3 regions of the Burkholderia sp. AU30198 genome follow, and region 3 is predicted to be linked to each of the others. Evidence: riboswitches for the same ligand, from Rfam matches in the RefSeq annotation. Region 3 holds a riboswitch; each other region holds the start of a gene.
What was found. Region 3 has a riboswitch for cobalamin ahead of cobW (cobalamin biosynthesis protein CobW). Riboswitches for the same ligand answer to the same signal wherever they lie in the genome.

Region 1 (10,423 bases), on a different contig from region 3:
CGTCCCGGCGCCTGCCCGGGACGATCTCGATCGGTGCGACACCCGCCGCCGGATCATCGATCCGGACAGCAGGCACGCAGCATTCGCGCGCTACTGCACCTGGTTGCGCAGCGTCTTCGCGGCGGCGACCATGTTCGTCAGCGCCGGAATCACTTCCGCCCACTGGCGCGTCTTCAGGCCGCAGTCCGGGTTCACCCACAGGCGTTGCGCCGGAATCCGTTCAGCCGCCTTCTTCATCAGGCCGACGATGTGATCCTGCGTCGGGATGTTCGGCGAGTGGATGTCGTACACGCCCGGCCCGATCTCGTTCGGATACTTGAAGTTGTCGAACGCGTCGAGCAGCTCCATGTCCGAGCGCGACGTCTCGATCGTGATCACGTCCGCGTCCATGTCGGCGATCGACGCGATGATATCGTTGAACTCCGAATAGCACATGTGCGTGTGGATCTGCGTGTCGTCCCGCACGCCGTTCGCGGTGATGCGGAACGACTCGACCGCCCACTTCAGGTATTCGCCCCACTGCGCACGGCGCAGCGGGAGCCCTTCGCGCAGCGCGGCCTCGTCGATCTGGATCACGCCCACACCGGCCTTCTCGAGATCGAGCACTTCCTCGCGGATCGCCAGCGCGAGCTGGTAGCACGACACCGAGCGCGGCTGGTCGTCGCGCACGAACGACCAGTTCAGGATCGTCACCGGGCCGGTCAGCATTCCCTTCATCGGCTTGTTCGTCAGCGACTGCGCATACGTGATCCACTCGACGGTCATTGCCTTCGGACGGCTGATGTCGCCGAACAGGATCGGCGGCTTCACGCAGCGCGAACCGTACGACTGCACCCAGCCGAACTGGCTGAACGCGTAGCCGTCGAGCTGCTCGCCGAAGTATTCGACCATGTCGTTACGCTCGGCTTCGCCGTGCACGAGCACGTCGAGTTCCAGCGCTTCCTGCTCGCGCACGCTGCGTTCGATTTCAGCCTGCATCGCCGCGCGGTAGCCCGCTTCATCCAGCGCACCGGCCTTGAACTGGCTGCGGGCCTGGCGGATCTCGCCGGTCTGCGGGAACGAGCCGATCGTCGTCGTCGGGAACGCCGGCAGGTTCAGGCGGGCCGACTGCTTCGGCGCTCGCTGCGTATAGGGGCTCACGCGGTTGCCGAGCTGCGCGTCGATCCGGGCGATCGCAGCCTTCACCGCCGGGTGGTTCACGCGCGGCGAATGGCGGCGCGACTGGATCGCGGCGGCGTTCGCGGCCAGCGCATCGGCCACCTTGTCGCGGCCCTGGTTCAGCGCGGTCGCAAGCACCTTCAGTTCGTCGAGCTTCTGCAGCGCGAACGCGAGCCACGAACGGATCTCGGCGTCTAGCTTCGCTTCGCTCGCGAGGTCGACCGGCACATGCAGCAGCGAGCACGACGGTGCGAGCCACAGACGGTCGCCCAGTTGCTTCGACAGCGGCTCGAGCCAGTCGAGCGCGGTGTTCAGGTCCGTCTTCCAGATGTTGCGGCCGTTGATCGCACCGACCGACAGCACGCGCTCGGCCGGCAGTTCGCGCACCAGCGCGTCGATTTCGTCACGGGCGTTGATCGCATCGATGTGCAGGCCGTCAACCGGCAGCGACGCGGCGAGCGCCAGGTTGCCCTGCAGCTGGCCGAAGTACGTCGCGAGCAGCACCTTGATCCGGCGCGTTTCGAGTGCGGCATACGCGGTCTTGAATGCTTGCTGCCATTCGGCGTCGAGCTCGGTGACGAGGATGGGTTCGTCGATCTGCACCCATTCGACGCCTTGTGCGGTCAGCGTGTCGAGCAACGCGCCGTACACCGGCAGCAGCTTCTGCAGCAGCGCGAGGCGATCCGAGTCGTCCTTCGCCTTGCCGAGCCACAGGTACGTGACGGGGCCGATGATCACCGGCTTCGCCTTCACGCGCTGCGCGTTCGCTTCGGCGAGTTGCTGCAGCAGGCGCGACGGATCGAGCGAGAAGTTCGTGTCGGCGTGGAATTCCGGGACGATGTAGTGATAGTTCGTGTCGAACCACTTCGTCATTTCGCCGGCCGCGACGCCGCCGCAACACGCGGCATGCTCTTCCGCCGACTGCGCAGAACGGCCGCGCGCCACGCGGAAATAGTTGTCGAGCGCATCGCCGTGGAAGCCCTGCACGCGCTTCGGCAGGTTGCCGAGCGTGAAGCTCATGTCGAGCACCTGGTCGTAGAACGCGAAGTCGCCGATCGGAGCGAGATCGAGGTCGCGCTGGTCGCGCCAGTGACGCTCGCGCAGTTGCGCGCCGAGCGCCTTCAGTTCATCGCGCGACGATTCGCCCTTCCAGTAGCGTTCGAGGCCGAACTTGAGTTCGCGCTTGGCGCCGATGCGCGGGAAACCGAGATTGTGTGTCGTCGCCATGGCGCTGCCGTCCAGAAGTAGTGAAGGTCCGGCAACCATGATAGGGATTTCAAACCATGAAATAAAATGGCATTATTTCATTCATCCATTAAAGTTATTCATGAAAATGCAGGATGAGCGATAACCATGCTGGAACGATTCCATCTCGTCGTCATTCGTGAAGTCGAGCGCCAGGGCTCGCTGACCGCAGCCGCCAATGCGCTGCACGTCACGCAATCGGCGCTCAGCCATACCGTCCGGAAAATCGAGCAGCAGCTCGGCACGCCGATCTGGGATCGCGAGGGGCGCGGCCTGCGGCTGACGCAGGGCGGGCAGTATCTGCTGAAGCTCGCGAACCGGCTGCTGCCGCAGTTCGAGCTGGCCGAGGAGCGAATGAAGCAGTACGCGAAGGGCGAGCGCGGCACGCTGCGTATCGGGATGGAATGCCACCCGTGCTACCAGTGGCTGCTGAAGGTCGTGTCGCCGTACCTGTCGCGCTGGCCCGACGTCGACGTCGACGTAAAGCAGCGCTTCCAGTTCGGCGGGATCGGCGCGCTGTTCGGCTACGACATCGACGTGCTCGTGACGCCCGATCCGCTGAACAAGCCGGGGCTGCGCTTCGACCCCGTGTTCGACTACGAGCAGGTGCTGGTGGTCGCGGACGCACACCGTTTCGCCAACGCCGATTACGTGACGCCCGAGCAGCTGACCGACGAAATCCTGATCACCTATCCGGTCGAAACCGACCGGCTCGACATCTACAACCAGTTCCTGACGCCGGCCGGCATCGTGCCGAAGCGGCACAAGTCGATCGAGACGACCGACATCATGTTGCAGATGGTGGCGAGCGGGCGCGGCGTGGCTGCGCTGCCGCGATGGCTGGCCGACGAATATGCCGACCGGATGCCGGTCGTGCCGGTCAAGCTCGGCAAGAAGGGGATCGCGAAGCAGATCTTCCTCGGCATCCGCGAGGCGGATGCGTCGATCGACTACCTGGCCGCGTTCGTCGCGCTGGCGCGCGAATCGACGTGGAGCGCGCCGCGCATGCTGCGCTAGGCACGCCCCGTTGCAATGCGCGTCAGGCGGCGCGCATGCCGATACGTTCGCCGCGCTCGACCCATGCGCCGAACAGCAGGCCGATCGTCGTCCACATGATCACCTGCATGCCGATCGCCGCGGCGCGGAACTTCCACAGCACGACGGCCGGGAAGGCAGCCGGCACTTCGTTGATCGACGGCAACCCGAGCTGCACGGCCGCGATGATCGCGATGAACACGAGCCCCGCGACGATCGACGCGTTCCATTGCCCGAGCTTCGCCAGCAGATGGCGGCGCACGCTGACCGAGAACACCATCGTCGCGATCGAGATCGCGATCATCAGGAAGAACAGCCCCGTGCGATAGCCGATCGTGTCGGGGTCTCCAACCGACGGCGGATTGGCCGGGTACTTGATGTTCGGCACGATCACGAGCGCGATGAACGCCGCCAGTGCGAGCCAGGCGGCCAGCGGCCGTGCCGGGAGACGGCTGCCTCGGCCATACGCATACGCAAAGACCAGCGAGAACAGCCCGCCGAACGCCGCGCCATAGGTCACGACGCCCGTCAGCAGGCCGAAGCCGGCCTGCGTGTGGCGGCTCACCAGCTCGGGTTCCGGCGCGTCGCCCTTGGCGGCGTCGAGTTTTTCTTCGAAGGAGATCGCCTGATCGACTTGCGGTTCGCCGACGATTTTCGCGAAACCGAACGTGAGGAGGCCTGCGGCGATGCCTGCGAGCATCCCGCGCATGAGCAGCTTTCCGACCATCATGAACTCCGCGTCAGTGGCAGGGGAAGCCGAGCAGATGGCGGCCGTCGTGGACGAATTCGTGCACGTACATGCCCGGCACGAGCGACGTTGCGCCTTGTTCCGCGCCGACGAAATAGAGGGCGAGCAACAGGATCAGGCCGACGAACACGGCCCACGGCAACAGTTCACGGACGGGGATGGGCGCCGGCACGACCGCCGGCTTCAGCACTGCTTCGCTCATGGATGCACCTCAGGGGAATCGCGCCCCGGCAAATGATGGATGGGTACGAAGGCAGGTCTGGCTTCCGGGATCATGGATCACCGGTTACAGTGGCGCGACCGCGCCGGAATTGCACCGGCTTCCGCGTTTCGTATCGGGCGAATTGTACGCGCGAACGTTCGCGTATTGAAGCGGCGAAAAGTGGACGAACGCGCCCGTCCCGGCTCCCCCGAAAACCTCCATGAACATGCATGCCTCGCTGCGCCTGATTGCACACGCATCGACCCGGGCGATGCGCACCGGCACGTTTCCCGACGACGACCCGCTCGACGCGCACGGGCTCGCCGACGCCGCGGCGCTGCGCGACCGGTGGACGGACGTCGCCGGCTCGCTCGTGCTGTGCAGCCCGGCCCGCTGCGCGGTGCAGACCGCCGATGCGCTCGGCCTGCACGCCGACATCGACGACGCACTGCGCGACATCGACTACCGAAGCTGGCGCGGCAAGCGGCTACACGACCTCGCGCGCGACTGGCCTGACGAACTGGGCGCGTGGATCGGCGATCCGTTGGCGTCGCCGCACGGCGGCGAATCGTTCGATGCAGCCATGCGCCGCGTCGGCGCGTGGTTGAACGCGCTGCAACGCGGTCGAGACATCGTCGCCATCACGCATGCGCCGATCGTGCGCGCGGCCGTCGCGCATGCGCTGCGGATCGATTCCGGCGCAGCAACCCGCATCGACGTGGCGCCGCTATCGTGCACGACATTCGCTGCGTCGCCGCACGGCTGGTTGTTGATCGCGGAAGGCGATCCGCGCGACACTGGTGCATAGCCTCCTGCCGTGTTGCGTTCGCGATATGGGCCACGACGCCCGCCGACGTGTTGTCTCGTATCGCAATCGCATGGCGATGTCCACCTTACATCGCTGCAAGCCCCGCCGTTCGTCATCCCTGCTGTCATCAAACTGACTGCTAGCCGAAGCTAGGATCGGTCGCGGTTCCCTTACGAGATACCGTCATGAATCAACCTGCTTCGTCTGCCCCGAACAGTCCGGGTTCCGTCGAGCGCACCAGGCAGCTCGGCTATGCCGTCTTCCTGCTGGTGCTCGCGATCGGCGCGGTCTATATCGCCACGCACCTGATCGACGATCTGTCGCCGATGCGCGAAGGGTCGCTGTTCCCGTACCTGATGCTCGGCGCCGCACTGCTGATCGCGCTCGGCTTCGAATTCGTCAACGGCTTCCACGACACCGCGAACGCGGTCGCGACCGTGATCTATACGCACTCGCTGACGCCGAACGTCGCGGTGATCTGGTCCGGCCTGTGGAACTTTCTCGGCGTGATGATCTCGAGCGGCGCCGTTGCGTTCGGCATCCTGCAACTGCTGCCGGTCGAGCTGATCCTGCAGGTCGGCAGCGGTGCGGGCTTCGCGATGGTGTTCGCGTTGCTGATCGCCGCGATCGTGTGGAACCTCGCGACCTGGTATTTCGGGTTGCCGTCGTCGAGCTCGCATACGCTGATCGGGTCGATCATCGGCGTCGGGCTGATGAACCAGCTGATGCACGGGCCGTCCGGCACGAGCGGCGTCGACTGGGGCCAGGCGCTCGGCGTCGGCAAGTCGCTGCTGTTCTCGCCGATCGTCGGCTTCCTCTGTGCGGCGCTGCTGCTGCTCGTGCTGAAAGCCCTCGTGCGGATTCCGGAGCTGTACAAGGAGCCGCCGAAGGACCAGCCGCCGCCGTTCTGGATTCGCTGCCTGCTGATCCTGACCTGCACGGGCGTGTCGTTCGCGCACGGCTCGAACGACGGGCAGAAAGGGATGGGCCTCATCATGCTGATCCTGATCGGCACGGTGCCGACCGCCTATGCGCTGAACAAGGCCGTCACGCCGGCCGAGACGCAGACGTTCGTTGCGGTCGCGAACCAGGCCGCCGCGACGTTCGGGAAGTACACGAACGGCGTCGCACCGTCCGCGAACCCGCGCGCCGACGTCGAGCGTTACGTCCAGCATCGCGAGCTGACGCCGGCCGTGATCCCCGCCGTTCAGCAATTGTCCACGTCGCTCGCGACCGCGGTCGGCGCGTCGGGCTCGATGGCCGCCGTGCCGCAACGCGACATCGACAACGTGCGCAACACGATGTATCTGGTATCCGAAGCGATCCGCCTGATCGAGAAATCCGGGCAACCCGCATTCGCCGCCGACGACAAGCTCGCGATCGACAACTATCGCAAGCAGCTCGATCACGCGACCAAGTTCATTCCGACGTGGGTGAAGGTTGCGGTCGCAATCGCACTGGGCCTCGGCACGATGGTCGGCTGGAAGCGGATCGTCGTGACCGTCGGCGAGAAAATCGGCAAGCAGCATCTGACGTACGGACAGGGGGCGTCGGCCGAACTCGTCGCGATGCTCACGATCGGCGCGGCCGACGTGTACGGATTGCCCGTGTCGACGACACACGTGCTGTCGTCGGGCGTTGCGGGCACGATGGCGGCGAACGGCTCCGGGCTGCAATGGGGCACGGTGCGCAGCCTCGTGCTGGCGTGGGTGCTGACGCTGCCGGCGTCGATCGTGCTTGCCGGCGGGCTCTACTGGTTGTTCCGGTCGGTGGCCTGAGCGAGCGGCGACGGCGGCCGGTGAAAGCCGGTCGCGTCGCCTCGTGCAGATTCGACCCTCGCCTTTCCGCTGAAGCGCGCCCGGCTCCCCTGTTCCCCTGTTCCCCTGTTCCCCTGTTCCCCTGTTCCCCTGTTCCCCTGTTCCCCTGTTCCCCGGCTCCCCGGCTCCCCGGCTCCCCGGCTCCCCGGCTCCCCTGCTCCGCTACACCGCGCGTCGCATGGGCCGGTGTCGCACCACCTGGCTTCTTCGCGCCACGCGCGCTTCCCCGTCCATCCGAATTGAAGCGCAAGATCTGGAGCGCATCGGCATTCGTGCGACATTAGACTGGGGCCATCGACTCTCATCGTGGATCCCATCATGCGCGCAACGCCACCGGACACCGCTTCGCTGCCTCTTTTCATGCCACCTGCCGCACAGCGAAGCCAGTCGGTGCCTCGTACCGATCCGCAGCCCGCAGTCGAATCCGCCGACATCGCACAACGGATGGACGCGCTCGACTGGGCAGCCGTCGCTGCCGAACTGGATCACCATGGATGCGCGCGCGTGCCGGGCCTGCTGTCAGCGCACGAATGCGATGCGCTTGCGTCGCGGTATCCGGATGACGGGCTTTACCGATCGCGCGTCGTCATGGCGCGACATGGCTTCGGGCGCGGCGAATACAAGTATTTCGCCTATCCGCTGCCTCCGCTCATTGCCGAGTTGCGTGCAACGATCTATCCGCACCTCACGCCGATCGCAAATCGCTGGAACCAGGCGCTCGGCATCGACACCCGGTATCCCGACGACCATGCGAGCTTCCTCGATCGTTGCCACGCGGCGGGACAGACACGGCCGACCCCGCTGATCCTGCAATACGGCCCGGACGACTACAACTGCCTCCATCAGGATCTCTATGGCGAGCACGTGTTCCCGCTCCAGGTCGCCATCCTGCTGTCGGCGCCGGGGCGCGATTTCACGGGCGGGGAGTTCGTCCTGACGGAACAGCGGCCACGCATGCAATCGCGCGCGGACGTGGTGCCGCTGACACAGGGCGACGCGGTGATTTTCGCAGTCCACGGCAGACCGGTGCAGGGCACGCGCGGCGTCTATCGCGTCAACCTGCGCCACGGCGTGAGCCGCGTCCGGGCCGGTCATCGTCATACGGTCGGCATCATCTTTCACGACGCGCAGTGACTTCTATCGCCTCGCATGGGGAGGAGCGATTCGGCTCGGCGGCTCGGCGGCTCGGCGGCTCGGCGGCTCGGCGGCTCGGCGGCTCGGCGGCTCGGCGGCTCGGCGGCTCGGCGGCTCGGCGGCTCGGCGGCAGATTAGTGCAGGAAATGCGCAGAAGTTCCCGCATCACACCGGCATCGTCGCGAAAATCGCATATCGGCCGAATCGCACCTTGCCCTTAGGTGAGCGAGCGAAAACGAAAACCCGCACCGACCGCCGCGCAAATGTGAGCGCCGAGCCGACTTACCCGCGCGCCATGCCCGCTCGCAGCCGATCGCCCGCGTTGGCCGCCAGCCGTGCGTAACCCGGCAACGTCAGCAACGCGAGTACGCCCGCGGCGATGAATGCCCAGCGGAAATCGTCAAGCACGTAGTGAACGCCCGTTGCATCGCCGCGCGCCAACGCCGCCACCCGCAGCGACAGCGCGCCGAACGCGATACCCATCCCGATCGTCATCTGTTGTGCCGCGCTCCACAGCGTGCTGGCGGCACTCGTCTGCTGGGCGGGGATATCCGCATAGGCCAATGTCGCAAGCGTCGTGAACTGCATCGACCGCGTCAATCCGTAGACGAACACGACAAGCAGCGTGATCGCCAGCGGCGTCGACGCGGTCAGCCAGCCACACGCGATCGTGAAGAAGCCGACGATCGTCACGTCGACGAGCGCGACGCGCCGGAAGCCGAAGCGGTCGAGTATCCACGACGTGCCTGCCTTCATGCCGAGGTTGCCGAGCGCACTGGCGAGCAGCAACAGGCCCGACTGGAACGGCGACAGTCCAAAGCCGATCTGGAACAGCAGCGGCAGCAGGTACGGCACGGCATTGATCGCCATGCGCGTGACCGAGCCGGTGACCACCGTGACCGAGAACGTCGGCACCTTCAGCGTCGTGAAGTCGAGCAGCGGGTGTTCGCACCGTCGCGCATGCAGCCAGGCCGCGATGCCGAACAGCATGCTGGCGCCCACGAGCAAGCCCGCACGGGCAAACTGCGCATCCTGCTGGCCGGCCGTTTCGGTGCCGATCAACAGACACGTCAACGCACCGCCCGCGAGCACGAAGCCGACCCAGTCGAGCGGCCGTTGCTCGTCGGCGCGCGTGTTGCGGACGAGCAGCCACGTGCAGACCAGCGCGGCGATGCCGAACGGCACGTTCAGCAGGAAGATCCACCGCCACGATGCATAGGTCGTGATGAAACCGCCGATCGGCGGCCCGACGACCGGCGCAACGATGCCGGGCCACGTGATCGTCGCGATCGCTCGCATCAGCTTCGCCTTCTCCGTACTGCGCACGACGATCATTCGCCCGACCGGCACCATCATCGCCCCGCCGACGCCCTGCAGCAGCCGCGCGGCCGTGAACGCCACCACGCCATTGGACAGCCCGCACAGTACCGACGCACCGGTAAAGATGACGATCGCGCTGCCGAACACCGTGCGCGAGCCGTATCGGTCTGCGATCCAGCCGCTGATCGGGATGAATACCGCGAGCGCGAGCATGTAGGCCGTCATCCCGAGGCTCAGCGCGTTCGGCCCGACGCCGAACGAGTTCGCCATCTGTGGCAGCGCAGTCGCGATTACGGTCGTGTCGAGGTACTCCATGAAGAAGGTCGCGGCGACGAGATACGGCAAGAAGTCGGTCGTCCGATCACCTTGGGCAGAGCGGGCTGTCATGAACGATGCAGTCGGTGGAGAGGCGGGAGACGCCGGCCACTCACATGCGCGCGGCCGGGGCGAGTGGCGATATTACCGCGAAGCGCCGGTGCTTCGCTTTGGGCGCAAGTGGAGTGGAAATTACTTTATGCGCATAGACTCGATCCGGCGCGGCGATGGCCGGCGCGTGCGATTCGACGAAGAAAATGAATATTGAGCCAAATATCGGCGACGATAGACTCCGTTTGCGTCATTCGCCCAGAAGTCCGTCTTGGCGGAGCCTGTACTGTTCGCCTCGACATGCATCGGCCCAATCGGCACGCCCCTGCTCGTCGGTTGTCCCCTGGTAGACCACGACGCCGTCGGAAGCGCGAATCATCGAGAACTTCATGTTGGCGAACGGGCCGACATCGCCATCCGCGTCCTGGAATTTGGCATGGAACGGTGCTCGAACACAGCCCGATTCCTGTTGTTGCTGGGCGGCACATCCCAGCAACGAGAAGCAAAACAGAAGCGGCACGAGTTTCTTCATCAGCTGTCGCAACAGGCAGGAAATGGCGAGATATCGACGGGAGCGCGCTCGGCAGATC
Region 2 (10,423 bases), on a different contig from region 3:
GACCTCGCCGGCACGCTCGCGCGGCTCGACGATCCGCACGCGTGCCTGCTCGTCGACTGCCTGACGCTGTGGCTCACGAACCTGCTGTGCCCGGCCGACGGCGAACCGCTCGACGATGCGCAGTACGCGGCGCAGGTCGACCGGCTCGAGCACGCGTTGCGCGGCGCGCGCGCGAAGGTGATCGTGGTCAGCAACGAGATCGGGCTCGGCGTCGTGCCGCTCGGATCGGTCACGCGCCGCTATGTCGACGAACTCGGCCGCCTGAATCAGCGCGTCGCCGCGCTCGCAACGCGCGTGACGCTGCTCGTCGCCGGGCTGCCGCTCGACCTCAAGGCGGGAGCGCCGTCATGCTGATGCTGTCGCTGCCCGTCGTCGCGATGTTCGCGGTCGCGGCCGCGATCATCGACCGCGCGATCGGCGAACCGGCCGGCTGGCACCCGCTCGTCGCGTTCGGCCGCCTCGCCGCGCGTATCGAAGGCGCGCTGAACACGGGCCGGCGCGGCCGCGTGGTCGGCGTCGCCGCGTGGATCGCGGCGGTCGTGCCGCCGGTCGCCGTCGCGGCATGGCTCGCAGCCGTGCTGCCGTGGCCGCTCGCGGCCGCGCTGCACATCGCGCTGTTGTGGTTCGCGCTCGGCGCGAAAAGCCTCGCCGATCACGTCGCGCCGATCGCCGCGGCACTGCTGCGGCATGACCTCGGCGCCGCCCGCGCGCTGACCGCGCGCATCGTGTCGCGCGACACGAGCGATGCGGACGAAGGCGCGCTGTCGCGTGCGGCCGTCGAATCGGCGCTGGAGAACGGCAACGATGCGATCTTCGGCGCACTGTTCTGGTTCGTCGTCGCGGGCGGCCCCGGCGCACTGCTGTTCCGGCTCGCGAATACGCTCGACGCGATGTGGGGCTACCGCACGCCGCGCTTCCTGACCTTCGGCTGGGCCGCCGCGCGCCTCGACGACGCGCTGAACTGGATTCCCGCGCGCCTCACGGCCGCGAGCTACGCGCTGCTCGGCGACACGGCCGCCGCATGGCGCTGCTGGCGCACGCAGGCGCGCCACTGGGACAGCCCGAACGCGGGCCCGGTGATGGCCGCCGGCGCCGGCAGCCTGAACGTGCAGCTCGGCGGCCCGGCCGTCTATCACGGCGAGATCGAGGATCGTCCGGCGCTCGGCACCGGCGCAACGGCGACCGCCATCCACATCGTCGCCGCGCTGTCGCTCGTCACGCGCACGCTTGCCCTGTGGCTCGCGCTGCTGGTCGCGAGCGGCGCACTCGCCATGGCCACCCATCATGTCTGATACCCGCATCGCGCACGGCGGCAACCTGCACGAAGCCGCACGCCGCCACGGCATTCCGTACGACGCGTGGCTCGACCTGTCGACCGGCATCAATCCGGTCGGCTATCCGGTACCGCCCGTCCCGGCCGACGCATGGCGCCGGCTGCCCGACGACGGCGACGGCCTCGCGGCCTGCGCCGCGCAGTACTACCACGCCCCCGATCCCGCGCACGTGCTGCCGGTCGCCGGCAGCCAGGCCGCGATCCGCGCGTTGCCCGCGCTGCTGCCGACGGGCGACGCCGGCGTCGCGGCGCTCGCATACGGCGAATACGCACCGGCCTTCGCGCGCCACGGCCATCGCGTCGTCGCGCTCGACATCGACGCAGATACGCTGCCTGCGACGCTGCGCCACGTGATCGTCGGGAATCCGAATAATCCGACCGCCCAGTTCGTACCGGCCGAGCGCCTGCTCGGCTGGCATGCGCAACTGGCGGCGCGCGGCGGCACGCTGATCGTCGACGAGGCGTTCGCCGATACGGGTGCGATGCAGTCGCTCGCGCCGCAGGTCGATCGCCCGGGCCTCGTCGTGCTGCGTTCGGTCGGCAAGTTCTACGGGCTCGCCGGCATCCGCGCTGGCTTCGTGCTCGCGTGCCCTGACCGGATCGTCGCGCTGCGCGACATGCTCGGCGCATGGACGGTCGGCGGCCCCGCGCGCCATGCGGTCGCCGCGGCGTTCGCCGATCGCGCATGGCAGGCTGCGGCCCGCGAACGGCTCGCGGCCGACGGCGAGCGGCTGGCCGCACTGCTGCGCGCACACGGCTTCGCAGTTCGCGCGACACCGCTATTCAGCTGGACCGACGACCCGCGCGCTGCGGCGCTGCATGCGGCACTCGCCGCACGCGGAATCTGGACGCGACACTTCCCTGCACCGTCGAGCGTACGCGTCGGCCTGCCGGGCAGCGAAGCCGAATGGCAGCGCCTCGGCGACGCGCTCGCGCACTGCGTGCCGCAGCTGCAACGGGAATCCGCATGAATCCGCGCACGTTCCGCCGGCTCACACCGGTCGCGATGCTGTCCGCACTCGCCTACGCGTCGTTTGCCCACGCCGATGTCACGGCGCGCGACGACGCCGGCAACACCGTCACGCTGCCGGCCCCCGCGCAACGCGTGATCAGCCTCGCGCCGCACGCGACCGAACTGGTCTACGCGGCCGGCGGCGGCGCGAAGCTCGTCGGCACCGTCACGTACAGCGACTATCCGCCCGCCGCGCAAGCGATACCGCGCGTCGGCGACAACAAGGCGCTCGATCTCGAGCGGATCGCCGCGCTGAAGCCCGACCTGATCGTCGTCTGGCGGCACGGCAATGCCGAGCGGCAGACCGACGCGCTGCGCGCACTGCACATCCCGCTGTTCCTCAGCGAGCCGAAGCATCTCGACGACGTAGCGTCGTCGCTGCGCCGGCTCGGCACGCTGCTCGGCACGCAACCCGTTGCCGATGCGGCCGCGGCCGCCTATACGCGCGACATTGCGGCGCTGCGCACGCGTTACGCTGCGCGAGCGCCCGTCACGATGTTCTTCCAGGTCTGGGACCGGCCGCTGATGACGCTCAACGGCACGCACCTGATCAACGACGTGATCGAGCTGTGCGGCGGCCGCAACGTGTTCGCGTCGCTCAAGCCGCTCGTGCCGACCGTCACCGACGAGGCCGTGCTCGCGGCGAATCCGGAGGCGATCGTGACGACCGGCGCGGGCACGACGCGCTCCGACGAACCGTTGCCGAGCCTGGCGCGCTGGCGCGCGTGGCCCGCACTGACGGCCGTCGCGCGCAACAACCTGTTCGCGATCGACGGCGATCTGCTGACGCGGCCGTCGCCGCGGATCGCGCAGGGCGCGGCCGCGCTGTGCGAGGATCTCGATGCCGCGCGTGCGCGGCGGCCGGCACGCTGATATCCGGCCGCTTGCGCGCCCCGCGCGCACCTGCACCGATGCTTCTCGCGCCCGAGACGGATTGACCGCGCGGCGCGTCGTTCGCATGCAGACGCCAGCGCGCCTATTCGTCCCAGTGCACCACTTCCCACGTTCGCGTGGCGGCATCCGCGCGCAGCCAGACGACACCCGCTGTCGGCACTGGCCGCGACAACAGCGTATCGAGCGGCACGCGCAGTACATGCGATGCAAACGCGCGGATCACGCCCGCATGCGTCACCGCCCATTGTGGCCGGTCGAGCTGCGCCACTGCATCGGCCCGCCGTGCGACCCGCGCAGCAAACCGCGCGACGCTTTCGCCGCCGTGCGCACACGCATGCATCAGGTCGGCCGCCCACGCATCGAGCGCCGCGCGATCGATATCGTCCCAGCGCTGCATTTCCCACGCGCCGAAATCCATTTCCTGCCAGTCCGCATCGTTCCGCAGCGGCACGTCGCATGCTTGCGCGAGCCGTTCGGCAACCGATGCGCAGCGCGTCAGCGGGCTCGTCCAGACCTGTTCGGGAAACGGCGCGCAGAGTGCCGACAGATGCGCGCGCACGGCTTGCGCGCCGGCGTCGGGCGGTGCAGCGAGCGGCACGTCGCTGCGTCCATAGCAAATGCCCGGCTCGACGCCGACGGCCGGATGACGGATCAGGACGACGTCCATCCGAGCACCACGAGATAGATCGCCAGTTCGCACAGTTGCTGCGCGAAGCCGAGACAGTCACCCGTATAACCGCCGATCCGCTTCACGAAATAGCGGGCGGCCCACGCGCGCACGAGCACGAGCGCAACGCATGCGACGACACCCATGCGCCAGTCGGGCCAGAACAGCCAGGGCAATCCGAATAGCGCCGCGACGCACGCCGCGCGCGCACCCATCCGTTGTGCGACCGGTTTCGCCTTGCCTTCGGGCCGCACGTAGTCGAGCGTCATCAGCAAGCTCACGGCCGCCGCGCGGCTCGCCGCGTGCGCGGCGATCATCGTCCATGCGGCACGCAACGGCAGCATCGACGCAAGCGCCTGCCATTTCACGCCGAGCGAGATCACGAGCGCGACCGTGCCGAACGTGCCGATCCGCGAGTCGTGCATGATGCGCAGCACGTCGTCGCGCGTATAGCCGCCACCGAACGCATCGCAGCTGTCGGCCAGGCCGTCCTCGTGAAAGGCGCCGGTTGCGAGCAGCGTCGCGGCCATCGACAACCCGACCGCGATCGACGGGGGCAGCACACGCAGCGCAGCGAGATAGACGAGCGCGCCCCACGCGCCGACACATGCGCCGACGAGCGGGAAATAACGCGCGGCCTGATCGAGGTCGCCGGCCGCATAACCGATCGAGCGCGGCACGGGCACGCGCGTGAAATAGCCGAGCGCGACGAAGAAGTAGCGCAGTTCGGCCCGCACGCCGCGCGTGCGATCAGGCGTCACGATTGTCGACGCCGGCCGATTCGAAGCTCGCCATTTCCGTGAGGAACGCAGCCGCCGCACGCACGAGCGGTAGCGCGAGCGCCGCGCCCGTGCCTTCGCCGAGCCGCAGGTCGAGCGCGAGCAGCGGCTTCGCACCGAAATGCTCGAGCATGCGCCGGTGCCCGGCCTCGTGCGACGTATGCGAGAACACGCAGTAGTCACGCACGCCGGGCGCGATGCGCTCGGCGACGAGCAGCGCAGCCGTCGCGATGAAGCCATCGACGAGGATCGTCATCCGCTCGCTCGCGGCCGCGAGATACGCGCCCGTCATCATCGCGATCTCGAAGCCGCCGAACGTCGCGAGCACGTCGAGCGGTGCGATCGCGTGCGAGTGCTTGACGAGCGCACGACCGAGCACCGCGCGCTTGTGCGCGAGGCCCTGGTCGTCGAGGCCCGTGCCGCGCCCGACGCAGGCATCGATCGGCACGCTGAGCAGCCGGCTCATCAGGCACGCGGCCGACGACGTGTTCGCGATCCCCATCTCGCCGAAGCCGATCACGTTCGTGCCGAGCGACGCATGCAGGCGCACGCGTGCCGCACCGGCCGCGATCGCCGTCATCGCCTCGTCGCGCGTCATCGCCGGCTCCGCCGCGAAGTTGCGCGTGCCGCGCGCGACCGGCAGCGACACCAGCCGGTCGGACAGCGGCAGCGGCGACGCGACGCCCGCATCGACAATTTCGAGCGCGCTCTGTGCGGCGCCCGCGAACGCGTTGATTGCCGCGCCGCCCGCGAGGAAATTCGCGACCATCTGGGCGGTCACCGCTTGCGGATACGGACTCACGCCCTCGGCGGCAATCCCGTGATCGCCGGCAAACACAATCATCACGGGACGCTGTACGACCGGCCGCTCGGTATGCTGGATCAGGCCGATCTGCAGCGCGATCGCCTCGAGCTGGCCGAGGCTGCCGGGCGGCTTGGTCTTGTGGTCGATCACGTGCTGCAGGCGCTTGCGCAGCGCGTCGTCGAGCGGTGCGATCGCGGGCGGGAAGTGGGTCGGGGTCGTCATCGAGAAGCCGTGTCGTTGGCGCGGGTTGCGCCGCGCATCGGAAAAGGAAAGGTCATTGTCGCTCGGGCCACGCGGGCAGCAGCGCATCGCGGCCGTTCTCGCGGATCAGCACCAGCGGATAACCGAACGCATCGCTCGCACGCTCGGGCGTCAGCACGTCGTGCACGGGGCCGGCCCACGCGTGGCCGCGGCCGTCGAGCAACAGCGCGTGCGTCGCGAAACGCCGCGCGAGATTCAGATCATGGCACGAGAACAGCACCGTGCGCGGGCCCGCGTCGAGCCATGCGGCCAGCGCGGTCAGGCAATCGATCTGGTGGTGCAGGTCGAGATGCGCGAGCGGTTCGTCGAGTAGCATCAACGGCGCGTCCTGGCACAGCGTCGCGGCCAGCGCGACACGCTGCCGCTCGCCGCCCGACAGCGACAACACGTCGCGCGACGCGAGCGCGGCGAGGTCGAACGTCGCCAGCGCGTCGCGCGCGGCCGCGCGGTCGCCGTCGCGCTCCCAGCCCCAGCCGCCGAGATACGGAAAGCGGTTGAGCAGCACCGTGTCGAATACGGTCGCGCTGAATACGTCGTGCAGTTGCTGCGGCATCAGCGCGCGGCGCTGCGCGAGCTGCTCGGGCCGCCATGCGGCAAGCGGCCGGCCGTCGATCTCGACCTGTCCGCCGGCCGGCGGCTGCAGCCCGGCGAGGGTCGCAAGCAGTGTCGTCTTGCCCGCGCCGTTCGGCCCGGCGACGCACCAGATCTCGCCGGGACGGAACGCCCGGGTGAAGCCGTCGAGCAGCGTGCGCGCGCCGGCCTTCAGCGTCAGGTCGACGGCCGCGTAGCTCATGTCGCCGGCCATGGCGTGCAGTGCGGCCCCCGTCATCGCATCGGCCTCCTCAACAACATCCAAAGGAACACCGGCACACCGATCAACGCGGTCATCACGCCGACCGGCAGTTGCGCGGGCGCGATCGCGGTGCGGGCGAGCAGGTCGGCCGCCATCACGCCGCCGCCGCCCGCGAGCATCGCGGCCGGCAGCAGCATCCGCTGGTCGTTGCCGAAGGCGAGCCGCAGTGCATGCGGCACGACGAGGCCGACGAAGCCGATCGTGCCGGCCGTCGTCACCGCGGCCGCAGCGGCCAGCGACGCGACCAGATAGATCCGCACGCGCAGGCGCGCAACGGGCACGCCGAGCGCGAGCGCGGTCGCATCGCCGCGCAGCAGCACGTTCAGTTGCGGCGCGGCCGGCAGCGCGACGCAGGCGGCCAGCACCAGCGCGCCCCATGCGAACCACGGCGCGGTCACGCCGTTCAGGTCGCCGGTCAGCCAGAAGATGATCCCGCGCAGTCGTGCATCGGGTGCAAGCGACAGCAGCAGCGTGACGAGCGCGCCCCACCCTGCCGCGATCACGACGCCCGTGAGCAACAGCCGCGGCGACGCGTCGCGCGACTCGCCGCGCCACAGCTCGCGGCGCGCGAGACCGAGCACGAGCGCGACCGACACGAGCGAGCCGGCAAACGCCGATGCGTCGACGAGCCACCACGCGCCGCCCGCGATCATCGCGACGAGCGCGAAGCCGGCCGCGCCACCCGATACGCCGAGCACGTACGGCTCCGCGAGCGGATTGCGCAACAGCACCTGCAGCAGCGCACCGGCGAGCGCGAGCAGCGCGCCGCATGCGAAGCCCGCGAGCGCGCGCGGCAGACGCAGCGTGCGGACGATGTCGGCGAACAGCGCGTCGCCGCCATGCGGCACGAGCGACGCAAGTGCCTGCCATGGCGACATCGGCACGCTGCCGATCGACAGCGACGCGACGAACAGCAACGCGACCGCCGCGGCCAGCGCGGCCCAGATCGCGGTGGCGCGCGCGGCGCTCATGCCGCGCATGGCGCCGCACACGACGTGCGGCGCCCCCGCTTGCGGAGGCCGGCCGGTCGTGACTGAAGCGCCGCGCGGACGATTGGGGTCAGCATCGAAGAAGATTCCGTGAAGCGTTGCGCGCCCCGCCTCCCCGCAGGCCGCGCGTCACGAAGCCCGTGCGGGCTCCCCGTCTCGGCCGGTATCCGGGCTGGCGGCGGTCCGGCTCGCCTTCCCGCGCGATGACGCGCAGTGGCCCGCGTCCGCATGCAACACCTGCACGTGAAACGCGCCCGAGCCGGCCTGCGTCACGGGACGCGGCCGCTTACCGTTGCGGGGGCAGCGCAGGTTGGCGGGCTCCTGGCGCCCGCGCCCTGCTTCCCGTTTAACTGCGCGTTCCACGCGCGAGCACCGAGGCGGCGCCAGTTTAGGAGCGGGTCGCGCGAGCGTCAAGGAAGCGTCCGGACACGCACGGGACGCGCCGATTCGCGGCAAGAAGCGGGGGTGTTACGACTGGAAACGTTACAGATGTCGGATTGCGCGTTATTCCGCGCTAAAATGCTGGGTCTTTAGAGGACGCAGCAAATGCTCAACGAACTCGAAACATTATCTCAAAATATTGGCCGTCTGATTTCGCTTAACAAGCGCTATCACTCGGAACGGCTCGCGCTCGAGGAGCAGGTCGCGCAATTGCGCGCGGATGCGGACGCTGTCCGCGCGGAACTCGCGCAACTGCGCGACGAACGCAATGCACTTGAGGCCGAGCGTGACACGCTGTCGGCAAAGATCGACGACGCCCAGGTGAAACTGAACGCGATTCTCGAAAAGCTGCCGCGCTCGAAAAGCGCGGAGCAAGCCGACAACCAGCTCGACCTGCTGGATGCGCAGGCGCGTGCGGATGGCGATGACGCGGCCAGCCACGGAGAACATGCATGAGCACCAAGCAGATCGAAGTCTCGATTCTCGGTCAGCCCTATCGGCTCGCCTGTTCGGCCGAGACCGAAGCAGCGCTGCTCGAAGCGGTCGCGCGCGTCGACGCCGAAATGTCGAAAATCCGCTCTAACAGCTCGGTACGCGGTACCGATCGCATCGCCGTGATGGCGGCGCTGTCGCTCGCGTCCGAATTGCTGCGGTTGCAAACGAGCGTGCGGCATGGTGAAGCATTTCCGGCGGAAGAAATCCGTCGTACAATGCACCAGATGAACGAACAGCTCGGCGCGGTGCTCGCACAGCACGAGACGCAGTAACGTTTGATCGATGCGTCGATTCCCCTTGATCTCGGCGATCAACGGTGGTCAAATTGGCGCAACGAAACACAGTTCAGTCAGCTTCCCTGCCTGGTTCGCCAAGGTCATATATTCCTTGAACCAATGCCATGTGCACGGTTGCGGAAATTTGTAGCACGGGCGCGCGCGTCACTCTGTCTGATGTACCCGAAGTGCTGCTAACTGCGACCAATTCTGAACCCTAGGTTCAGGATGCCGGCCTAGCGGCCAAGGCGGGGACCTATCCAACGGCATCGGGCAAAGCCCGGTGCCGTTTTCTTTTGTAGCAGCCTTTTTCTGCGTCGATCACGATCCATGCAATACTGGCTGATGAAGTCCGAACCGGACGAAGCAAGCATCGACGATCTCGCCAACGCACCGCAGCGCTCGCTGCCGTGGACGGGCGTGCGCAATTATCAGGCGCGCAATTTCATGCGCGACACGATGAAGATCGGCGACGGCGTGCTGTTCTATCACTCGAGCTGCCCCGAGCCGGGCATCGCGGGCCTCGCCGAAGTGTCGTCGACGCCCTACCCCGATCCCACGCAGTTCGATCCGAAAAGCCCCTATTACGATCCGAAGTCGACTCAGGAAGCGCCGCGCTGGCTGCTCGTCGACGTGCGCTACGTGAAAAAATCGCCGCTCGTGCCGCTCGCCGCGCTGCGTGAACACGACGAACTCGCCGACATGCGCGTGCTCGCACGCGGCAACCGGCTGTCGATCACGCCCGTCACACGCACCGAATGGCGCTTCATCACCGAAAAGCTGATGAAGTAGGCGCGCGCCAAAGGTCAAATCTGGTCAGTACGCGCCGCCGCCGCGGAACTCGCGGCACTTTCGCGCAGCCTAAGCAACCGCTGTCGGCCGATCAGGCCGGTTGTCGTTTTTTTCGTCGCGCGGGTCGCCCGCGTCGTGCACGCGCGATCCGCGTGCACGCCCTCGCACAAGGAGTCCAACAATGACCAAGAAATCCGCACTCGCGCTGTCGCTCGCCCTTGCCGCTGCCGTTCCCGTCGCGTTGACGCTCGCGTCTTCCACCGCGCACGCGCAAACCGCGAACCCGCACTTTCCGGAGCCGGCGGGCGTGCTGTCGCTGTCGTCGCAGGCCAGCACCGACGTGCCGCAGGACATCATCCACATCACGCTGTTCTACGAGCAGCAGGCCAAGGATCCGGGCAGCCTCACCGCGCAGCTGAACCAGCGCGCCGACGCAGCGCTGTCGCAGGCGAAGGGCGTCTCGGGCGTCACCGCACACACGGGTGCATTCTCCGTCTATCCGAGCACCGATCGCGACGGCAAGATCTCCGCATGGCGCGGTCGCACCGAGGTCGCGCTCGAATCGCGCGATTTCGCGGCAGCGTCGAAGCTTGCGGGCCAGCTGTCGAACCTGATGCAGGTCGCGAACGTCGAGTTCTCGCTGTCGCCCGAAGCGCAGCGCGCGGCCGAGCAGAAGCTGACGACCGAGGCGATCAAGTCGTTCCGCGCCCGCGCGGACGAAGCCGCGAAGGCCTTCGGTTACAGCAGCTACACGATCCGCGACGTGAACGTCGGCGGCGGCCGCAACGTGCAGCCGTACCCGCGCATGATGGCGATGGCCGCAGCAC
Region 3 (10,423 bases):
GTGTTCGTGGCCGACGTGCCGGCGCACCTGACGCCGCGCGCGAGCAACGAGATCGCCCGCTGCAAGTGGTTCACCGTCGACCGGCTCGACACGCTGCGTGCAAGCGTGCCGACGCGCAAGATCATCGAGTTGCTGCGGCTCGACTGTTTTTCGGCGATCGCGAACGGCCGGCTGCGCTGACGTCGCTAGCACCCACGCCGGTCACGTGCGCAGGAACGGGCCGGCCTTGCGTTCGAGCAGCGTGATGAGTTCGGGCTGCATGTACGTGTACCGGTCGGGAATGTCGAGGCACACGATCTTCTTGTGCCGCAGATGCGCACCGAATTGCGCCGCCAGCCGCGCCTTGTGCGCCCGCTCCATCACGAACACGACGTCGGCCCAGTCGAGCTGCTCGGCGGACACGCGCGTGTCCGCATCGGGCGCGAGGCCCGCCGAGTCGGTTTCGACACCCGTCCATGCGGCGAACACCGCTTCGGCCGTCGGGCTGCGCAGCCGGTTGCGGCTGCAGATGAAGAGTGCCCGCGTCATGTCGCTTCGAGGTGGCCGGGTGCCTGCCTGCTCACCCTTGCGGAATCGTGCCCGGACGAACGTACGCGAGCATGTGCGACACGTAGTCGGCCTTGCCGAGTTCGACGCCATGTTGGCGCAGGATCGCGTAAGCGGCGATCGCGTGGAAGTAGAACTGCGGCAGCGCCCAGTCGCGCGCGTACTGTTCGCCCGTCATGTCGAACGCGATCCCGTTCGGCATTTCGAGCGCGATCGGCAGCGCGGCACCGCCATCGAGCGCATCCGGCGCGAGGTCGCCGAGAAAGGTCAGCGTGCCGGCGATGATCGCCTGCGCGTCGGCCAGCGAGCCAGGCTGCGCATCCGCATTCCATCCCGCTTCGCGCAAGGCCAGCAGCGCAGCCGGCAACGGTTCGCCGCGCAGCCGGTGGACGGGCTCCATCGCCTGGAAGCACGAGAAGCGCACCTGTGCCGCGAGCGGATACATGTCGGGCGCCAGCTTCAGCGACATCGCCGCATCGGGCGCGTCGCCCGCGGCCTGCCGATGTGCGACAGCCTTGTCGAGCCACGCGGACTGCGCGCGCAGCATCTGGGTGAAGGTCGGAACGAGAAGTTGAGTCGGTGACACGCGTGCGCTCCTGTGTTGTGGTTTGCGCCACGATAGCAGCGTCGGCACGAACCTGCACCCCCGGCATGGGCGATGAGCGCGATTTAATGCGGATTCGGTGATGTGGCGCATGGCGCGTGCGCGTGTCGCCGCTCGCAGGACGATCACGGCACGCGGTCTCCTCGACCCGACCTCAAGGCTTGCCGTGCCGAGCCAGGAACCGGTCGAGTTGCGATGCGAATGTCTTGCCGTCGCGCGCGCTGAACGGCGCCGGCCCGCCCGTGTCGATGCCCGCGCTGCGCAGCTGATCCATCATCGCGCGCGTCGACAGGCGCTCCTCGATGTTCTCGCGGCTGAACCAGTTGCCGCGCGGGTCGAGCGCATGCGCGCCCTTGTCGAGCACGGCGGCGGCCAGCGGGATGTCGGCAGTGATCACGAGATCGCCGGCTTCCGCGAGCTCGACGATCCGCGCATCGGCCACGTCGAAGCCGGCCGGCACCTGCACCGCCTTGATGAACGGCGACGGCGGTGTACGCAGAAACTGGTTCGCGACCAGCGTCACGCAGATTTCGGCACGACGCGCGGCGCGAAACAGCATGTCCTTGATGACGGCCGGACACGCGTCGGCATCGACCAATACTTGCATGGCGGGTTGTTCCAATGGGTTGAAGCAGAAGCGGCGATCATAGCGCACCGCCGGCCGGCCATCAGCCGGCGCGGCCCGCGCACAGCGCGTCGGCCGTTACCCACTGCGCGCCCCACGCCGCGGCCAGCCGCGTGCCCTGCCCGATCCGCACGGCCGCATCGTCGAAGTCGACGAACACGACGTGATCGGCCGCCGCGGGCTTCGCGGGCATCTCGCGCGTGCGTCCGTCGGACAGCACCCACAGCCAGCGCTGCTTGCCGGGCTCGCGCCGCGCCGCGCGCGCGAGCAACTGCGCGGCGGCCGCAATGCCGTCCGCGAGCGGCGTGCCGCCGCCGCCGTCGACCGGTTCGAGCCAGCGCGCATTCCACCAGCGCGGCACGGCCGGGCCGAAGCGGCGCGCGGCGCCGTTGCCGCCGAAACAGATCAGCGCGGTTTCGACACGGTCGCGCGCGGCTTGGTCGAAATACGCGACGATCAGCCCCTTCGCCAATGCGAGCCGCTCGTGCGACAGCATCGACGCCGAACAGTCGAGCACGAAGCAATGCAGCGCGTCCGGCGTGCCGGCGCGTTTGCGGAAGCGCAGATGGCCGCGATGCAGCGGGCCGCCGCGTTTCGCGGCGAGCGTCGCGGGCCACGCCACGGCCGTGCCAGCGCGCGCCGTGCCCGGCACGCGCGCGGCTGCGCCTGATTGCCATCGAGGACCGCGAACGGTGTTCGCAGCGGCGCCGGCTCGATGGCTCAGCGTTTTTTTAGCGGCAGCGGCACCACGCCTTTCACGTCGCGCAGCCCGGCCGGTTCGGCCGGCAGGTAGCCCCAATCGCCCTGTGATGCCGTGGCATCGTTCTTCGCCGCACCCGGTGGATCGTCGGGGCGCTTGCGCGTATCGGGCGGAGAACGACCGTCGCGTTCGTCGTTTTGTTGAGGCGCGCCGGACGATGGCGGCGCCCCCGCATGGCGCCGGTGCCGCAGCACCGCGTCGGCCACACGCTCGACATGCGATACCGTCACCACATCGGCCTGCTCCAGTGCGGCAAGCGCACGCGCCGCGCGCAGCATCACGAGATCGGCGCGCAGCCCGTCGACGGCCGCGTCGATGCACAGCGCGCTGACGCGTGCATGGACTGCATCATTGAAATCGAGCGCCGCCAGCCGTGCACGCGCCGCGTGAATCCGGTCGCCGAGTTCGCGCTGCGCCGATGTATGACGTGCGCGGAACGCGTCCGGATCGAGATCGAATGCAAGCCGTGCCTTCACGATCCGCTCGCGCTGCGTGGCGTCGAAGCAGTTTTCCAGTTCGACCATCAAGCCGAAGCGGTCGAGCAGCTGCGGACGCAGCTCCCCCTCCTCCGGATTCATCGTACCGATCAGCACGAAGCGTGCATCATGCGCGTGCGACACGCCATCGCGTTCGACGATGTTCACGCCGCTCGCGGCGACATCGAGCAGCGTATCGACGAGCCCGTCGGCGAGCAGGTTCACTTCGTCGACGTACAGCACGCCGAGATGCGCCCGCGCGAGCAGGCCCGGCCGGAAGCGCACGCCGTTTTCAGCGAGTGCATGCGCGAGATCGAGCGTACCCGTCACCTGCTCGTCGCTCGCCGACAGCGGCAGCGTGACGAACTGCCCTTCCGGCAACAGCTCCGCGAGGCCGCGCGCCGCGGTCGATTTCGCGGTGCCGCGCGGCCCGCTCACGAGCACGCCGCCCAGCGACGGGTCGATCGCGGCGAGCAGCAGCGCCTGCTGCAACGCATCCTGCGCGACGAGCGCCGCGAACGGAAAAACCGCGCGGGCGCGGTGCGTCGTCGGATCGGTCATCGCCGTCCCCCTTCCTGGAGTTGTTCGCTCGCGAGCCAGACCGCTTCGATCCGTTCGCGATAGTCGCCCGGCTGCTGCCACAGGCCGCGCTGCATCGCCTCGACGAAGCGTTCGCAGATGCCGTGCAGCGCCTTCGGGTTGTGCCGCTCGAGGAACGCGCGGGTGGCGTCGTCGAACAGGTATGCGTCGGCCACGAGCGCGTATTGATGGTCGGACAGCACGCGCGCGGTCGCGTCATAACCGTACAGGTAGTCGACGGTCGCCGCCATCTCGGCCGCGCCCTTGTAGCCGTGGCGCTTCACGCCGTCGAGCCATTTCGGATTGACGACGCGCGAGCGGATCACGCGCGCGATTTCCTCGCGCAGCGTGCGCATCTTCGGCGCGACCGGGTTCGCATGGTCGCCGTGGTAGATGCTCGGCTGCTGCCCGGACAGGTGCCGCACCGCCGCCGTCATCCCGCCCTGGAACTGGTAGTAGTCGTTCGAATCGAGGATGTCGTGCTCGCGGCTGTCCTGGTTCTGCACGACGACGTCGATCGTCGCGAGCCGCTCGCCGAACACGTCGGCCGCCGCGTCGCCCGCACTGTTCTGCGCATACGCATGGCCGCCCCACTGGCGGTACGCATCGGCGAGATCGGCGTCGGTCTGCCAGCGGCGCTGGTCGATCAGGTCCTGCAGGCCCGCGCCGTAGCTGCCGGGCCGTGCGCCGAACACGCGCCAGCCGGCGCGGCGCCGCGCTTCGTCCGGTGCCATGCCCTGCGCGACCCATTTCTCGCGTTCGCGCTCGATCCGTGCGCGGATCGGGTTCAGTTCCTCGGGCTCGTCGAGTGCGGCCACCGCCTGCACGGCCGCGTCGAACAGGTGCATCAGGTTCGGGAACGCGTCGCGGAAGAAGCCCGACACGCGCAGCGTCACGTCGATGCGCGGCCGGTCGAAGATCTCGATCGGCAGGATCTCGAAGTCGGTCACGCGATGGCTGCCGTGCGCCCATTTCGGCCGCACGCCGAGCAGCGCGAACGCCTGCGCGATGTCGTCGCCGCCCGTGCGCATCGTCGCCGTGCCCCAGACCGACAGGCCGATCGCGCGCGGATAGTCGCCGTGATCCTGCAGATGGCGCTCGATCAGCTGCTGCGCGGATTTCAGGCCGAGCGACCACGCGGCCTGCGTCGGCACCGCGCGCGTGTCGACCGAGTAGAAATTGCGGCCGGTCGGCAGCACGTCGGGGCGGCCGCGCGACGGCGAGCCGCTCGGCCCCGGCGGCACGAAGCGGCCGTCGAGCCCGCGCAGCAGTTGACGCATCTCCTCGCCGCCGCATGCGTCGAGCGCGGGCAGCAGCGTCGCGCGGACGCGCTCGATCACGGCGAGCGTGTGCGGCCAGTCACCGGGGGGCGTCGCGTCGGTATCTGCGTTGCCGCCATCGGCTGCGCAGAGCCCGTCCAGCCATTGCTGCGCAAGCCGTTCGAGCCGCTCGCGCGTATCGCCCGCATGGCGCCACGGCGATGCGTCGAGCGCCTGCAGGATCGCCGGTCGCGGCCCGGCCCACGGCGCGGCCCAGTCGGCCGCGAGCGGATCGAAGTCGTCGCCGAGTGCGAGATCGCGTGCCAGCGCACCGATCAACCCTGCGCGCGCACCCTTGCCATCGCCGACGGGAAAACGCGCGAGCGCGAGCAGCGTGTCGCGCCGCTGGCGCTCGGCCGGCGATGCGCCGAACACATGCAGCCCGTCGCGAATCTGCGCTTCCTTCAGTTCACACAGCCACGCGTCGACGCGCGTGAGCAACGCATCCTCGTCGCCCGTATCGCGCGGCGGCGACACGCTCAGTTCGTCGTGCAGCCGATGCTCGGCAATCGTGGCAAGGATCGTCTTGCGCAGCAGCTTCGCGCGCCGCGCATCGACCATCAGCGCTTCGTAGTATTCGTCGACCTGCCGCTCGAGATCCTGCAGCGGGCCGTAGTTTTCCGCACGCGTGAGCGGCGGCATCAGGTGATCGATGATCACCGCCTGCGCGCGGCGCTTCGCCTGGCTGCCCTCGCCCGGATCGTTGACGATGAACGGATACAGGTGTGGCAGCGGCCCGAGCGTCAGGTCGGGCCAGCACGCGTCGGACAGCGCGACGCTCTTGCCCGGCAGCCATTCGAGGTTGCCGTGCTTGCCGAGATGGATCACCGCGTCGATGCGATACGCATCGCGCAGCCAGAAATAGAACGCGAGATACGCGTGCGGCGGCACGAGATCCGCGTCGTGGTAGCTCGCGTAGTCGTTCTCGCCGCGCGAGCGCGACGGCTGGATACCGACGAACACGTTGCCCGCGCGCCAGCCGGCGATCGTGAAGCGCCCTTGCCGCAGCGTCGGGTCGGCTTCGGGCGGCCCCCAGCGTTCGTTCAGCGCGTCGCGCACGGCAGCAGGCAGCCGCGCGAAACGCGCGACGTAGTCGGCCAGCGGGAAGCTCTGGAATGCGGGGCGCAGCGCATGCACGGCCGCGTCGTTGGTCACGCCTTCGGTGAGCCGCGCGATCAGCGCGTCGCCGTCGGGCGGCAGGTCGGCCACCGTGTAGCCCGCGTCGCGCAGCGCCGCGAGCACGCGCAGTGCGGACGCCGGCGTGTCGAGCCCGACGCCGTTGCCGATCCGCCCTTCGCTTTGCGGATAGTTCGCGAGAATCAGTGCGACGCGCTTGTCGGCGTTGTCGAGCGTGCGCAGCCGGCACCAGCCGCGCGCGAGCGCCGCGACGAATGCGATCCGCTCGGCGTCCGGCTGGTAGCGCACGACGTCGACCTCGGTGTGCGGGCAGCGATACGCGAGCCCCTTGAAGCTCACCGCGCGCGTGACGATGCGCCCGTCGACTTCCGGTAGCGCGATGTGCATCGCGATATCGCGCGCATGCAGGCCCTGGTTGTCGGCCACCCACGCGTCGCGATTGCCGCCGGACAGGATCACCTGCAGCACCGGCGCGTCGCCGGCGAGCACATCGTGCTCGGGGCTGTCGATCGCGCCGGCCGCGAATGCGGTCGTGTTCAGCACGAGCGCGACGTCGTGCGTGTCGCAGAGCTGCGTGATGACCTCGCGGCTCACCGCGTCCTTCAGCGACGTGACCGCGATCGGCAGCGGATTCAGCCCTGCCTCGGCGAGCGCATCGGCCAGCGCGTCGAACACGGCCGTGTTCGCGGCCTGCCAGTGCGCGCGATAGAACAGGATCGCGACGACGGGCGCGCCGGGCGTCCAGCGCGGCCGCCAGTCGTCGACGCTCGCGCGGTCGCGCGCCGGGTGATACAGCGCGGCGGCCGGCAGCGGGCGCGGCAGTTCGGGTTCGTCGCCGAACCCGAGCGTGTGGAATGCAATGCTGCGCAGCAGCGCCTCGGCGTTGTGCACGCCGCCTTCACGCAGATAGCGCCACCACAGCCGGCACAGGTCGGGCGCGACGGTGCTCTTCGCGACGAGGTTCGGGTCTTCCTGCAAGTCGCCCGAGAACATCGCGAGCTGCTGCCCGCGCTTCGACGCAAGCGACACGGCCTGCTCGATCCCGTACGGCCAGTACGCCTCGCCGCCGAGATGATCGATCACGACCGACTTCGCATGCTGCAGCACGTCGTCGACGTAGAAATCGACCGACGCCGGCTGCCGCAGGAACGTGACGTTCGCGAGCCGCACGCTCGGGAAGCCTGCCGGCAGGTGCGGCACGACGCTTGCCAGTAGCGACAGTGTCGTGTCGGCCGAGCTCAGGATCACGATGTCGGCCGGCTGCTGGTCGATCCGGACGACACCCTGCGTATCGTCGACGAAGCCGCCCGGCGTGGTGCGCAGCAGATGCATCGTGCGTTACGCCTGTTGCGGCTCGGCCGCACACGCGGCGTCGAACGCGCGTTGCAGCACGGCCGCGTCGAGATCCTCGCCGATCAGCACGAAGCGGCTCGCGCGCGTTTCATCGTCCTGCCAGCGACGGTCGAAATAGCTGTCGAAGCGGCGGCCGACGCCCTGGATCACGAGCCGCATCGGCGCGCCGGGCAGCGCGGCGAAACCCTTCGCGCGATAGATCGTGTGCGCTTCGACGACGCGCTGCAGCGCGGCGATCGTCGCTTCGCGCGTGCCGGCGTCGCCCGACACGACCACCGAGTCAAAATCGTCGTGATGGTGATCGTGGTCGCCGTCGTCGGCCGAGCCGTGATGGTCGTGACGCAGGTGGATCGTTTCTTCCGATGCCGATTCGAGGCCGAGCAGCATCGCGAGATCGAGTTCGCCGCGCGTCGCGCGCACGATCTTCACCTGAGGCGGAATCTCGTCGCGAATCGCGGTTTCGATCTGTGCGAACTCCGTGTCGCCGACGAGATCGGCCTTGTTCACGATCACGAGATCGGCGGACGACAGTTGATCGGCGAACAGCTCGTGCAGCGGCGACTCATGATCGAGGTTCGGATCGGCGCGGCGCTGCGCATCGACGGCCTGCGGGTTTTCCGCGAACTGGCCGCTCGCGGCAGCCGGCCCGTCGACGACGGTCACGACCGCGTCGACCGTGAAGCTGTTGCGGATCGTCGGCCAGTTGAACGCCTGCACGAGCGGCTTCGGCAGCGCGAGGCCCGAGGTTTCGATCAGCACGTGGTCGATGTCCGCGCGCCGCTCGACGAGCGCTTCCATCACCGGATAGAACTCTTCCTGCACGGTGCAGCACAGGCAGCCGTTCGCGAGTTCGTAGAGCTGGCCCGATGCTTCGCCCTGCGCGCCTTCCGCATCCTCGCAACCGATGCCGCAGCCCTTGAGGATTTCGCCGTCGATGCCGAGCTCGCCGAATTCGTTGACGATCACCGCGATGCGGCGGCCTTCGGCGTGCTGCAGGATGTGGCGCATCAGCGTCGTCTTGCCGCTGCCGAGAAAGCCCGTGACGATCGTGACGGGAAGCTTGCGCATGGTCATGGTAGGTCCTGTGTCGAAAATGGAATCAGCCCGGGATCGTCGCGGCGATGGCGGCGTGGCAGTTCATCTGGCGGATCGCAGGCAGGCCGCCGCGCGATCCGGACGGACAGTCGCGGGACGGGCGGAACGACGAAGCGGACATGGTGCTTCCTTGCGAACGGTCGACATCGTGAATGCCAACACGGCTGCCGCCGGCCCGGCGCGCGCCGCCTGCCGTTCGCCATGCCGGCCGGCGCGGGTTCGCGCAGGGACGGATCGGCGGACGAAGCGGGCAACACGCGGGCGTCGGGCCTGCTGCGGCCGTGGACGATGCGCCGCCTCCCCGCGGCGCTGAACCCCAACGTTTCGGCCGGTATCCGGGCTGGCGAACACGCCGCTTCGCCTTCCCGGATGCGCGCGGCATCCAGTGGCGGTCGTCCGCATGCACGCGGCATGCGGCGAAGCGGCGTTGCGTGGCGCTTGCGCGCGACGCGTTCGCTTACCGTTGCGGGGGCAGCACAGGTTGGCTCGACTGCGGCGCAGGCAGGCTCCCTGTTTCCCGTTTAACTGCGCGCGCCGGAGCGGCGCGCGCGAGCACCAAAACGCGTGCGAGTGTAGGCGGCGCGGGCGGGAGCGTCAAGGCAGCGTCGGGGCCGGATGACGCGGCGTCGAGGGTCTGACCTGCCGACGATTGACGTGGCTGCGGGGATTTGGATACCGTCTGTCCGGATGACGCCGTGTCGCCCGATTCAGGCGGCGCCTGACCGAACCGGCTGCGGCAGCCGCCTGCATCGTCACACTTCCATCGATGGGGATTCGACATGACCGTCTCACGCATCGCCCGCTACGGTATCGCGGCTCTGCTGATGCTTCGGCTTTCGGTGGCGTTCGCGGTGGACTACCGGATCGAACGATGCGACAACCTGATCACGGTCGACGCATCCGGCAAGCGCGTCGTGAAGGTCGATCTGTCGATCAAGCTGCTGACGGATGCGGCGATCGCCCGCTTCGGCCAGTACGTGCTGTCGTACAACGCGCAGTTCGGGAAAGTTGACGTCGATTCGGCGCAGACGGTGCATGCCGACGGCTCGACGGTGTCGGTCGATGCCGCGCAGGGCATCTTCGATCGTCCGGCACCCGTCGCGATCGCCGCGCCGCAATTCAGCGCCGAGCATTTGCGCATCGTCACGTTTCCCGCGCTCGCGAAAGGCGATTCGATCCGGCTGTCATACACGCTGACCGACACCGACACGCTGTTTCCCGGCAAATTCAGCGTGCAGCTCTCGTTTCCGCCGATCGAGGACTATCGTTCGGCGAACGTCACGCTCGACACGCCGGACGACATGCCGGTCGCGATCGACGCGCGCGGGATGCGTCCGCTGGCCGATGCGTCGCATGACGGACGCCGGATCCGTTCCTACCATTACGAAACACCGCCGTCCGGCCCGCTCGATGAGCAAGCGAACACGGTGGCGTGGACGGATATCGGCCCTGTCTTCATCGCGAGCAACTTCTCCGGCTATCCGGAAATCGCCCACGCCTACCAGGTGCGCGCGTTCGACAGGCAGCAGCAGGACGACGGGATCCGCCAGCTCGCCGATCGGTTGACCAGCGGGATCGCCGACCGGCGCGAACAAGCGATGCGGCTGTACGCGTGGGTCGCACGCAACATCCGTTATGTCGGCGTGTATTTCGGTGCCGGGCCGGTCGTTCCGCACCGCGCCGGCGAGGTGCTCGCCAACCGCTACGGCGACTGCAAGGATCAGGTGACGCTGCTGTCCGCCCTGCTCGATGCAAAGGGGATCGAGAGCCACACCGTGCTGGTCAATCTCGGCAACCGCTATCGGCTGCCGGCCGTACCCGATGTCCTGACGTTCAATCACGCAATCGCGTGACTGCCGGAATTCGACGTGTTTGCCGACACCACGGTCGGCGTGCTGCCGTTCGGCGCACTGCAGTTCGAGGCAAGCG

Region 1: linked by a shared signal. The riboswitch ahead of LGN19_RS30785 (CbtB domain-containing protein) and the one ahead of cobW (cobalamin biosynthesis protein CobW) in region 3 are both predicted to bind cobalamin.
Region 2: linked by a shared signal. The riboswitch ahead of LGN19_RS20390 (FecCD family ABC transporter permease) and the one ahead of cobW (cobalamin biosynthesis protein CobW) in region 3 are both predicted to bind cobalamin.

Annotation. Positions count from the first base shown of each region.
Region 1 is NZ_JAIZSA010000017.1:204,055-214,477, forward strand. It holds gene metE (5-methyltetrahydropteroyltriglutamate--homocysteine S-methyltransferase) at 91-2,385, opposite strand; gene LGN19_RS30775 (LysR family transcriptional regulator) at 2,512-3,420, shown strand; gene LGN19_RS30780 (CbtA family protein) at 3,443-4,165, opposite strand; gene LGN19_RS30785 (CbtB domain-containing protein) at 4,179-4,388, opposite strand; cobalamin riboswitch at 4,421-4,563, opposite strand; gene LGN19_RS30790 (histidine phosphatase family protein) at 4,609-5,196, shown strand; gene LGN19_RS30795 (inorganic phosphate transporter) at 5,382-6,974, shown strand; gene LGN19_RS30800 (2OG-Fe(II) oxygenase) at 7,374-8,147, shown strand; gene LGN19_RS30805 (DHA2 family efflux MFS transporter permease subunit) at 8,430-9,854, opposite strand; gene LGN19_RS30810 (hypothetical protein) at 9,853-10,050, shown strand; gene LGN19_RS30815 (hypothetical protein) at 10,084-10,365, opposite strand.
Region 2 is NZ_JAIZSA010000009.1:87,660-98,082, reverse strand. It holds gene cobU (bifunctional adenosylcobinamide kinase/adenosylcobinamide-phosphate guanylyltransferase) at 1-354, shown strand, start outside; gene cbiB (adenosylcobinamide-phosphate synthase CbiB) at 348-1,292, shown strand; gene cobD (threonine-phosphate decarboxylase CobD) at 1,285-2,304, shown strand; gene LGN19_RS20415 (cobalamin-binding protein) at 2,301-3,218, shown strand; gene cobC (alpha-ribazole phosphatase) at 3,322-3,906, opposite strand; gene LGN19_RS20405 (adenosylcobinamide-GDP ribazoletransferase) at 3,891-4,667, opposite strand; gene cobT (nicotinate-nucleotide--dimethylbenzimidazole phosphoribosyltransferase) at 4,657-5,712, opposite strand; gene LGN19_RS20395 (ABC transporter ATP-binding protein) at 5,765-6,580, opposite strand; gene LGN19_RS20390 (FecCD family ABC transporter permease) at 6,577-7,575, opposite strand; cobalamin riboswitch at 7,734-7,985, opposite strand; gene LGN19_RS20385 (ATPase) at 8,140-8,490, shown strand; gene LGN19_RS20380 (cell division protein ZapA) at 8,487-8,801, shown strand; RNA gene ssrS (6S RNA) at 8,882-9,063, shown strand; gene LGN19_RS20370 (EVE domain-containing protein) at 9,135-9,596, shown strand; gene LGN19_RS20365 (SIMPL domain-containing protein) at 9,778-10,423, shown strand, end outside.
Region 3 is NZ_JAIZSA010000004.1:321,698-332,120, forward strand. It holds gene LGN19_RS12495 (NUDIX hydrolase) at 1-180, shown strand, start outside; gene LGN19_RS12500 (low molecular weight protein tyrosine phosphatase family protein) at 202-528, opposite strand; gene LGN19_RS12505 (DUF1993 family protein) at 560-1,132, opposite strand; gene LGN19_RS12510 (YaiI/YqxD family protein) at 1,305-1,757, opposite strand; gene LGN19_RS12515 (vWA domain-containing protein) at 1,819-2,427, opposite strand; gene LGN19_RS12520 (ATP-binding protein) at 2,496-3,572, opposite strand; gene cobN (cobaltochelatase subunit CobN) at 3,569-7,378, opposite strand; gene cobW (cobalamin biosynthesis protein CobW) at 7,385-8,473, opposite strand; cobalamin riboswitch at 8,803-9,069, opposite strand; gene LGN19_RS12535 (DUF3857 domain-containing transglutaminase family protein) at 9,274-10,347, shown strand; gene LGN19_RS12540 (hypothetical protein) at 10,363-10,423, shown strand, end outside.